2 regions of the Paenibacillus sp. FSL P2-0121 genome follow, and region 1 is predicted to be linked to the other one. Evidence: a T-box and tRNA genes for the amino acid it is inferred to sense, from the RefSeq annotation. Region 1 holds a T-box; the other holds one or more tRNA genes.
The links. The T-box of region 1 lies ahead of trpS (tryptophan--tRNA ligase). A T-box ahead of a tRNA ligase gene usually reads a tRNA of that ligase, here a tRNA-Trp.
Positions count from the first base shown of each region.

Region 2: it has a tRNA-Trp gene. The T-box ahead of trpS (tryptophan--tRNA ligase) is inferred to sense a tRNA for this amino acid. The anticodon was not compared.

Region 1 covers NZ_CP150245.1:5,914,298-5,917,681, reverse strand. Annotated here, with positions in the region: gene MKY54_RS26095 (alpha/beta-type small acid-soluble spore protein) at 1-103, opposite strand, end outside; gene MKY54_RS26090 (aldose 1-epimerase) at 305-1,279, opposite strand; T-box leader at 1,414-1,653, shown strand; gene trpS (tryptophan--tRNA ligase) at 1,717-2,703, shown strand; gene MKY54_RS26080 (hypothetical protein) at 2,706-2,894, opposite strand; gene MKY54_RS26075 (metal-dependent hydrolase) at 3,000-3,384, opposite strand, start outside.
Region 2 covers NZ_CP150245.1:6,079,512-6,082,895, forward strand. Annotated here, with positions in the region: gene MKY54_RS26700 (BMP family ABC transporter substrate-binding protein) at 1-176, opposite strand, end outside; gene MKY54_RS26705 (AraC family transcriptional regulator) at 504-1,259, shown strand; tRNA gene MKY54_RS26710 (tRNA-Leu) at 1,395-1,473, opposite strand; tRNA gene MKY54_RS26715 (tRNA-Cys) at 1,488-1,561, opposite strand; tRNA gene MKY54_RS26720 (tRNA-Gly) at 1,571-1,645, opposite strand; tRNA gene MKY54_RS26725 (tRNA-Gln) at 1,652-1,726, opposite strand; tRNA gene MKY54_RS26730 (tRNA-His) at 1,746-1,821, opposite strand; tRNA gene MKY54_RS26735 (tRNA-His) at 1,865-1,940, opposite strand; tRNA gene MKY54_RS26740 (tRNA-Trp) at 1,964-2,037, opposite strand; tRNA gene MKY54_RS26745 (tRNA-Tyr) at 2,044-2,129, opposite strand; tRNA gene MKY54_RS26750 (tRNA-Thr) at 2,135-2,210, opposite strand; tRNA gene MKY54_RS26755 (tRNA-Phe) at 2,239-2,314, opposite strand; tRNA gene MKY54_RS26760 (tRNA-Asp) at 2,325-2,402, opposite strand; tRNA gene MKY54_RS26765 (tRNA-Met) at 2,428-2,504, opposite strand; tRNA gene MKY54_RS26770 (tRNA-Val) at 2,522-2,597, opposite strand; tRNA gene MKY54_RS26775 (tRNA-Glu) at 2,653-2,727, opposite strand; tRNA gene MKY54_RS26780 (tRNA-Ser) at 2,746-2,838, opposite strand; tRNA gene MKY54_RS26785 (tRNA-Asn) at 2,842-2,917, opposite strand; rRNA gene MKY54_RS26790 (23S ribosomal RNA) at 2,978-3,384, opposite strand, start outside.

The DNA.
Region 1 (3,384 bases):
GCTCTTGTGCTGCTTCATATTTCAATTGTTGCAACGCTGCATTTGCTTGAGGAACTACAAGGTTATTGGAACGGCTGCTACGACCTTGACCTGCTTGACCCATGTGTGTCACCTCCTTCGCCCGTTGTGAAGATAGTATGAGCGCTAAGAGGCTAATTCATGCATGCTATCGAAAGGTTTTAAGGATGGTAATTATTAGTCGATTAAAAGTAAGGGTAGAAAGCCCAAATAACTAAGCTCGCACAAAAAAATCGGCCTTCTCTTACGTAAACGCAAGGGAAGACCGATATAATGTATATCTGCTTTAATTCTCGGGATAGATCATTTCCAGCATAGTGGACAGCTCAAGACTTTGACCTGGTTCTACCTTCAGCAAGCCCGTGAAGGAAGGGTCATCGGAAACGTTAGGAGCATCCGGGAGCCAGGTGTAAGGTTCGATGCACAGAAATTGATCGGCCGGCCCTTTGGTATACAGGACCCAGTGACGGAAATGATTCTCGTCAGCTGTATAACGAAGACCATAACCATCATCGCGTAATAGCAAGGCTTCTACGGGCTGCTTGTCACCAATACGTAGAGCAGTATCAAAATTAGTTCCCTGGAGGTTGATTCCAGAGTTTAGTGAATCTAGATCACCAAGTGGAATTAGATTGCCGCTAGGGAGCAATTCATCGTTTAGTTCATAAATGCTGTTTACGGGCAGCTTGAGATTCCAGCGTTCAGGTTCTCCATCGATCATAAACCAGGTGTGATAGCCGATCCCAAAGGGAATACGATGATCGCCGAGATTTGTAACCTTTAAAGTCTGGCTGAGCCGGGCATCCTGAAGCCTGAATGTCATTTCGAATTTGAGTGGAATGGGAAATTGCTCCATCCAGTGCGGATCATCTTCAGTAAGGAATTCAGTAGTGACTGCACAACCGTCCTCGTCTTCTTCAATATCGCTGACACACCAGGATTGAGTCCGGTGTAGACCATGGATATGATTGTCACCAGCGGTATTCTGGTCAAATTGATAACTTGTACCCTCGAATTGAAATTTTCCTTTACGAATTCTTCCGGGTGGAATTAAGAGCGGGATGCCAAAATGGTAAGGTTTTTGCATAAAGAAAGCTTGATCGCTTTCATCAGGCCGCCGCAGAATTTCCCGTTGTTCTTTTACATCAAACAATGAAATCACGTTGTTTCCTAGTCGCGGCAAAAGCGTGACTTCCAGTTCGCGGCTGTGCAAAATATAAGTATCATAACCGCCCCACTGCCCTTTGGTCACCTGTTTCATGAGATATGCTCCTTTATCGTAACTGTAATCGAATAGAACATGGATAACCTTATCATAACAGATTTATGCGGAAGTGGTTAAGTGATTTGACAACTTCTCTTTATGGTTCTATGATGAAGGCATTAAATTATGATGAGAATGTGATGACGGGGACAAGTAGACAGGAAATGCACCTTCAGAAAGCCGGTGGTTGATGCGAACCGGTAGGACACTCCTGATGAATGGACCCCTGAGCGCCGCGCTTGAACGGGAGCAAGATGCCCTAGTAGACCGGCCGGATCTTCCCCGTTAACGGAAGACTAAGGCTGTTTCCTTTTGACTATACAAAGGTTAAGCAGCGAATAAGGGTGGCACCACGGTCTCACGTCCCTTGCGGATGAGGCTTTTTTTGCGTTCTCGGAAATTGGAAATCACATCTAACGGAGGTCTATATTATGTTGAAAAAAGTAATGTCAGGCATACAACCGAGCGGTTCTCTAACTTTGGGTAACTATATCGGAGCGCTGAAAAATTTTGTGAAGCTGCAAGACGATCATCAATGTTTCTTTATGGTTGTCGATATGCATGCGATCACCGTTGCTCAAGATCCTGCGGCACTGCGTGAGCAGTCTGAAGCTGTAGCTGCACTCTTTATCGCGGCAGGAATTGATCCTGTGCGTTCGAATGTATATATGCAGTCTCATGTGCCTCAGCATGCGGAATTGGGCTGGATCATGACTACGCTGACGGCAATGGGCGAGCTTGAGCGTATGACACAGTTCAAAGATAAATCATCAGGTAAGGATTCAGTTGGCGCGGGCCTATTCGTATATCCTTCTTTAATGGCAGCAGATATTCTTGTTTATAATGCGGATCTTGTGCCAGTAGGTGAAGATCAGAAGCAGCACTTGGAGTTGACCCGTGATTTAGCTGGCCGATTCAATAACCGTTTTGGCGAATTCTTTACGATTCCTGAACCGTATATCCCTGAAGTGGGCGCACGCATTATGTCTCTGGATGATGGCACTAAAAAAATGAGCAAGAGCAGCCCGAATGCAGGCAGCTATATTGCCCTGTTGGATTCGCCGGATGTGATCCGTAAAAAAATCAGCCGCGCAACGACTGATTCTGGACGTGAAGTGATCTTTGATCCGGCTAACAAGCCAGAGATTAGTAACTTGATGAGTATTTACTCGGAATGTTCTGGAATGTCCCTTCAGCAAATTGCCGATCGTTATGAGGGACAAATGTATGGTGGCTTTAAGAAGGATCTTGGGGAAGTGGTTGTATCCACACTTGAGCCTTTGCAACAAAGATATCATGAAATTCGCAGTTCAGGTGCGATCACTGATATTCTTGCCGAAGGTGCTGAACGCGCACGTATTGTTGCAGCTGAGACGTTGAATGGCGTAAAAGAGCGGATGGGCTTTCTGCCAGCTCGTTAATCTTAGTCAGAGCTTAAGCTTTCCTGTTTGCGTCTAATTCTGGCTTTGAGGATAAATCCCCAGCCAATATTCATTACGCAAAGAAAACCAAGCAGAAGTGCCAGCCAGAAGCTATAGCTGATCGCGATTGAAGCGGCAGTGAGAATAAGAATAGAAGAACAAGCGAACCAAAGTGAGAGTCCTTTACCCATTAAGAGCCTTCCTTTCCGTGTCTGCTAAAATGAATCCCGGAGTATTATAAAATACTCCGGGATTTTTTGTGATTATAGAATAGATCTCTCAGTAAGTCTACAGTTTCATCGTAAAGAACCAGGGTCGATGGAAAATCGTTTGTCGAGCTTATCACTGCTAAGCCAGCCTACATAAGTATTTAAAGGTTTATATTGGTTATCCATAACTAATACAGCCACAAAAGGGTATTGTTTGCGGTGTAAATAACGAACGTCTCCCCAGCGCACCATATATCCTGAAGGAAGCTCCTCCACTTCGGCAACCGCATAAGAGGTGAAATATAGAAAGGACTGAATATCTGGATGCGACTTGGATATTTCGACAGCGGGATGATTCGAGCAGACCGCATGTTTGAACCATTCCAGGCGGTTGTTCAGTAGCTGTCCAACGTCATAGCTGCCGTCTTTTTTCACTTTAACTACGTTCCAGCGTTTAAGTGAAATTGTAGGG
Region 2 (3,384 bases), 170 kb from region 1:
AGTGTCCCCGGAATCAGCAATACAACCTTGAGTTTATCCCCTGCACCTGTTTCTCCGCCTTCGTCCGCTTTGGATCCAGTATTCGTTGAAGAACCATTATTGGACGTGTTATTCCCACATGCTGTGACCAGAACCATCACCATTAATAACAACAAAGAAAGAACTTTTTTATTCATTACTCTATTCCACCCCTAATTTTAGTTGGTTAGTAATCCGCAGAATCCCATCTTCACCCATTGTATAATTCACGGTTCAAATGGAAATTCTCTTTTTTCCAAATAAAGTATCATTAAAAGTAATAAACTTAACGTTTAGGCTCAAAAATAGCAATAAAAATACCATTATTATTAATAATCCGCTTTATTTCCGAACGAGATGGCCAGTCAGGTTGCGAACTTTCGGATTTATTGATACGATCATAACAAATATTATTAAAAATAATTATATGATTTCGGTCATTGTTTTGTACGATTCGGCTAAAACATAAGTATTGGAGGATCATCATGGATCGTGTTCTATATATTGTAAGTGCCACACATGAGCTAAATACTTATATCCCTCCACACCAGCATGAATGCTACGAACTAGTCTATTATTTACAGGGGGTAGGGACAACCAATGTTGGCCCACGAAGTTACCATTTTCGCTCCTCTTCTTTCGCGCTTGTGCCACCCAATCATAAACATGACGAGCACCACCGTGAGGATGCAAATGTATTATTTGTAGGCTTCCACTCAGAACACCCCAATATGAGTAATCTGCTCGGCGTATATGAAGATGATAAAGATCAGACCGTTCTTCAAATCCTGCTGCGAATGAAAGCAGAGTTTACACGCAAGCAAGACGGATTCTCTGAGCTTCTAAACCTACAAATGAGCGAGATTACCGTCCATCTTATGAGGCTTCTTAGTGCCTCTGGATATCAATCCCCAACAGAAGATCGAGTACAATATGTCCTTAATTATATGAATGAGCATTATCGCCATAAATTGTCCGTCGAAACACTATCAGAAATGTCCGGATATAGTTACGATCGTTTTCGCCATCTATTTAAAGAACGTTTCGGGTCTTCACCCCTGCGGTATTTGCTGTTAAAACGCCTGGATTATGCAAAATCTCTATTACGTCATACTCAGATGCAAATCTCTGAAGTATCTGCTGCTGCAGGTTTTGTGAACGATGCCCAATTCTGCAATATGTTCAAACGAGAAATAGGTCTTACCCCGCGAGCATTCCGCATTAATAATCAATCAGGTTAATCACTAATCAGATTAAAAAAAGCCGTTGAAATAGAGAAACTCTCTATTCAACGGCTTACTGCTGTAAACCCAAGGACATAAAGAAAAAGGTTTGTAAGATTGCTTATAAAAGCATTCTTACAAACCTTTTTAAGATACCGGCGAGAGGACTCGAACCTCCACGGTTTCCCACTCGATTTTGAGTCGAGCGCGTCTGCCATTCCGCCACGCCGGCACATATGAACTAAATGGAGGCGCCACCCAGATTTGAACTGGGGATAAAGCTTTTGCAGAGCTTTGCCTTACCACTTGGCTATGGCGCCATGAAAACTTGGAGCGGACGACGGGAATCGAACCCGCGACCCTCGCCTTGGCAAGGCGATGCTCTACCGCTGAGCCACGTCCGCATAAAATGGCTGGGGATATAGGATTCGAACCTATGAGTGACGGAGTCAAAGTCCGTTGCCTTACCGCTTGGCTAATCCCCAATAACATTTTAAAGTAAAATGGGGCGACTGATGGGTCTCGAACCCACGAATGCCGGAACCACAATCCGGTGCGTTAACCCCTTCGCCACAGTCGCCATATTAAGTTGATATTGTTGCCATTATTCATTTTAAAGTAAATGGGGCGGCCGATGGGTCTCGAACCCACGAATGCCGGAACCACAATCCGGTGCGTTAACCCCTTCGCCACGGCCGCCATATTAAACTTTAGAAAGAACTTGGCAGGGGCAGCAGGAATTGAACCCACACCAACGGTTTTGGAGACCGTTGTTCTACCTTTAAACTATGCCCCTAAAAACTGGTGGAGGATGATGGATTCGAACCACCGAACACTCACGTGAGCAGATTTACAGTCTGATGCGTTTGGCCACTTCGCTAATCCTCCAAGGATGGTGCCGGCGAGAGGACTTGAACCCCCAACCTACTGATTACAAGTCAGTTGCTCTACCAATTGAGCTACACCGGCATGGCACTCATTCTTTTGTGATGATAAATGGTGGCTCGGGACGGAATCGAACCGCCGACACGAGGATTTTCAGTCCTCTGCTCTACCGACTGAGCTACCGAGCCATGATGAAAATGGCGGAACCGACGGGATTCGAACCCGCGATCTCCTGCGTGACAGGCAGGCATGTTAGGCCAACTACACCACGGTTCCAAAAGATATAATTGCTTAAGTTAATTGGTTGCGGGGGCAGGATTTGAACCTGCGGCCTTCGGGTTATGAGCCCGACGAGCTACCGGGCTGCTCCACCCCGCGTCAGTAAGAAAGTGTTATGGTGGAGGCTGAGGGGATCGAACCCCCGACCCTCTGCTTGTAAGGCAGATGCTCTCCCAGCTGAGCTAAGCCTCCATAAACAACAATTGTTATTGTACCAAAGTCCACTAGGATAAATCAAGTGAAAATTTGGTGACCCGTATGGGATTCGAACCCATGTTACCTCCGTGAAAGGGAGGTGTCTTAACCCCTTGACCAACGGGCCATACTAATTAAAAATTTGTGGCGGAGAGAGAGGGATTCGAACCCTCGAGACGCTTGTGGCGCCTACACGATTTCCAATCGTGCTCCTTCGGCCAAACTCGGACACCTCTCCATATGGCTCCCCGAACAGGACTCGAACCTGTGACAACTCGATTAACAGTCGAGTGCTCTACCAACTGAGCTATCAGGGAATATTCATACCAGGCTTGATGCCTGAAAACTGAATCCGAAACGAATCTGCATTCTACGTATAGGATAAGCCCTCGACCGATTAGTATTGGTCAGCTCCATGCATTACTGCACTTCCACCTCCAACCTATCTACCTCGTCGTCTTCAAGGGGTCTTACTAATTGGGAAATCTCATCTTGAGGGGGGCTTCACGCTTAGATGCTTTCAGCGCTTATCCCGTCCGTACGTAGCTACCCAGCCATGCTCCTGGCGGAACAACTGGTGCACCAGCGGTACGTCCATCCCGGTCCTCTCGTACTAAGGACAGCTCCTCTCAAATTTCCTGCGCCCACGACAGATAGGGACCGAACTGTCTCACGACGTTCTGAACCCAGCTCGCGTACCGCTTTAATGGGCGAACAGCCCAACCCTTGGGACCTACTTCAGCCCCAGGATGCGATGAGCCGACATCGAGGTGCCAAACCTCCC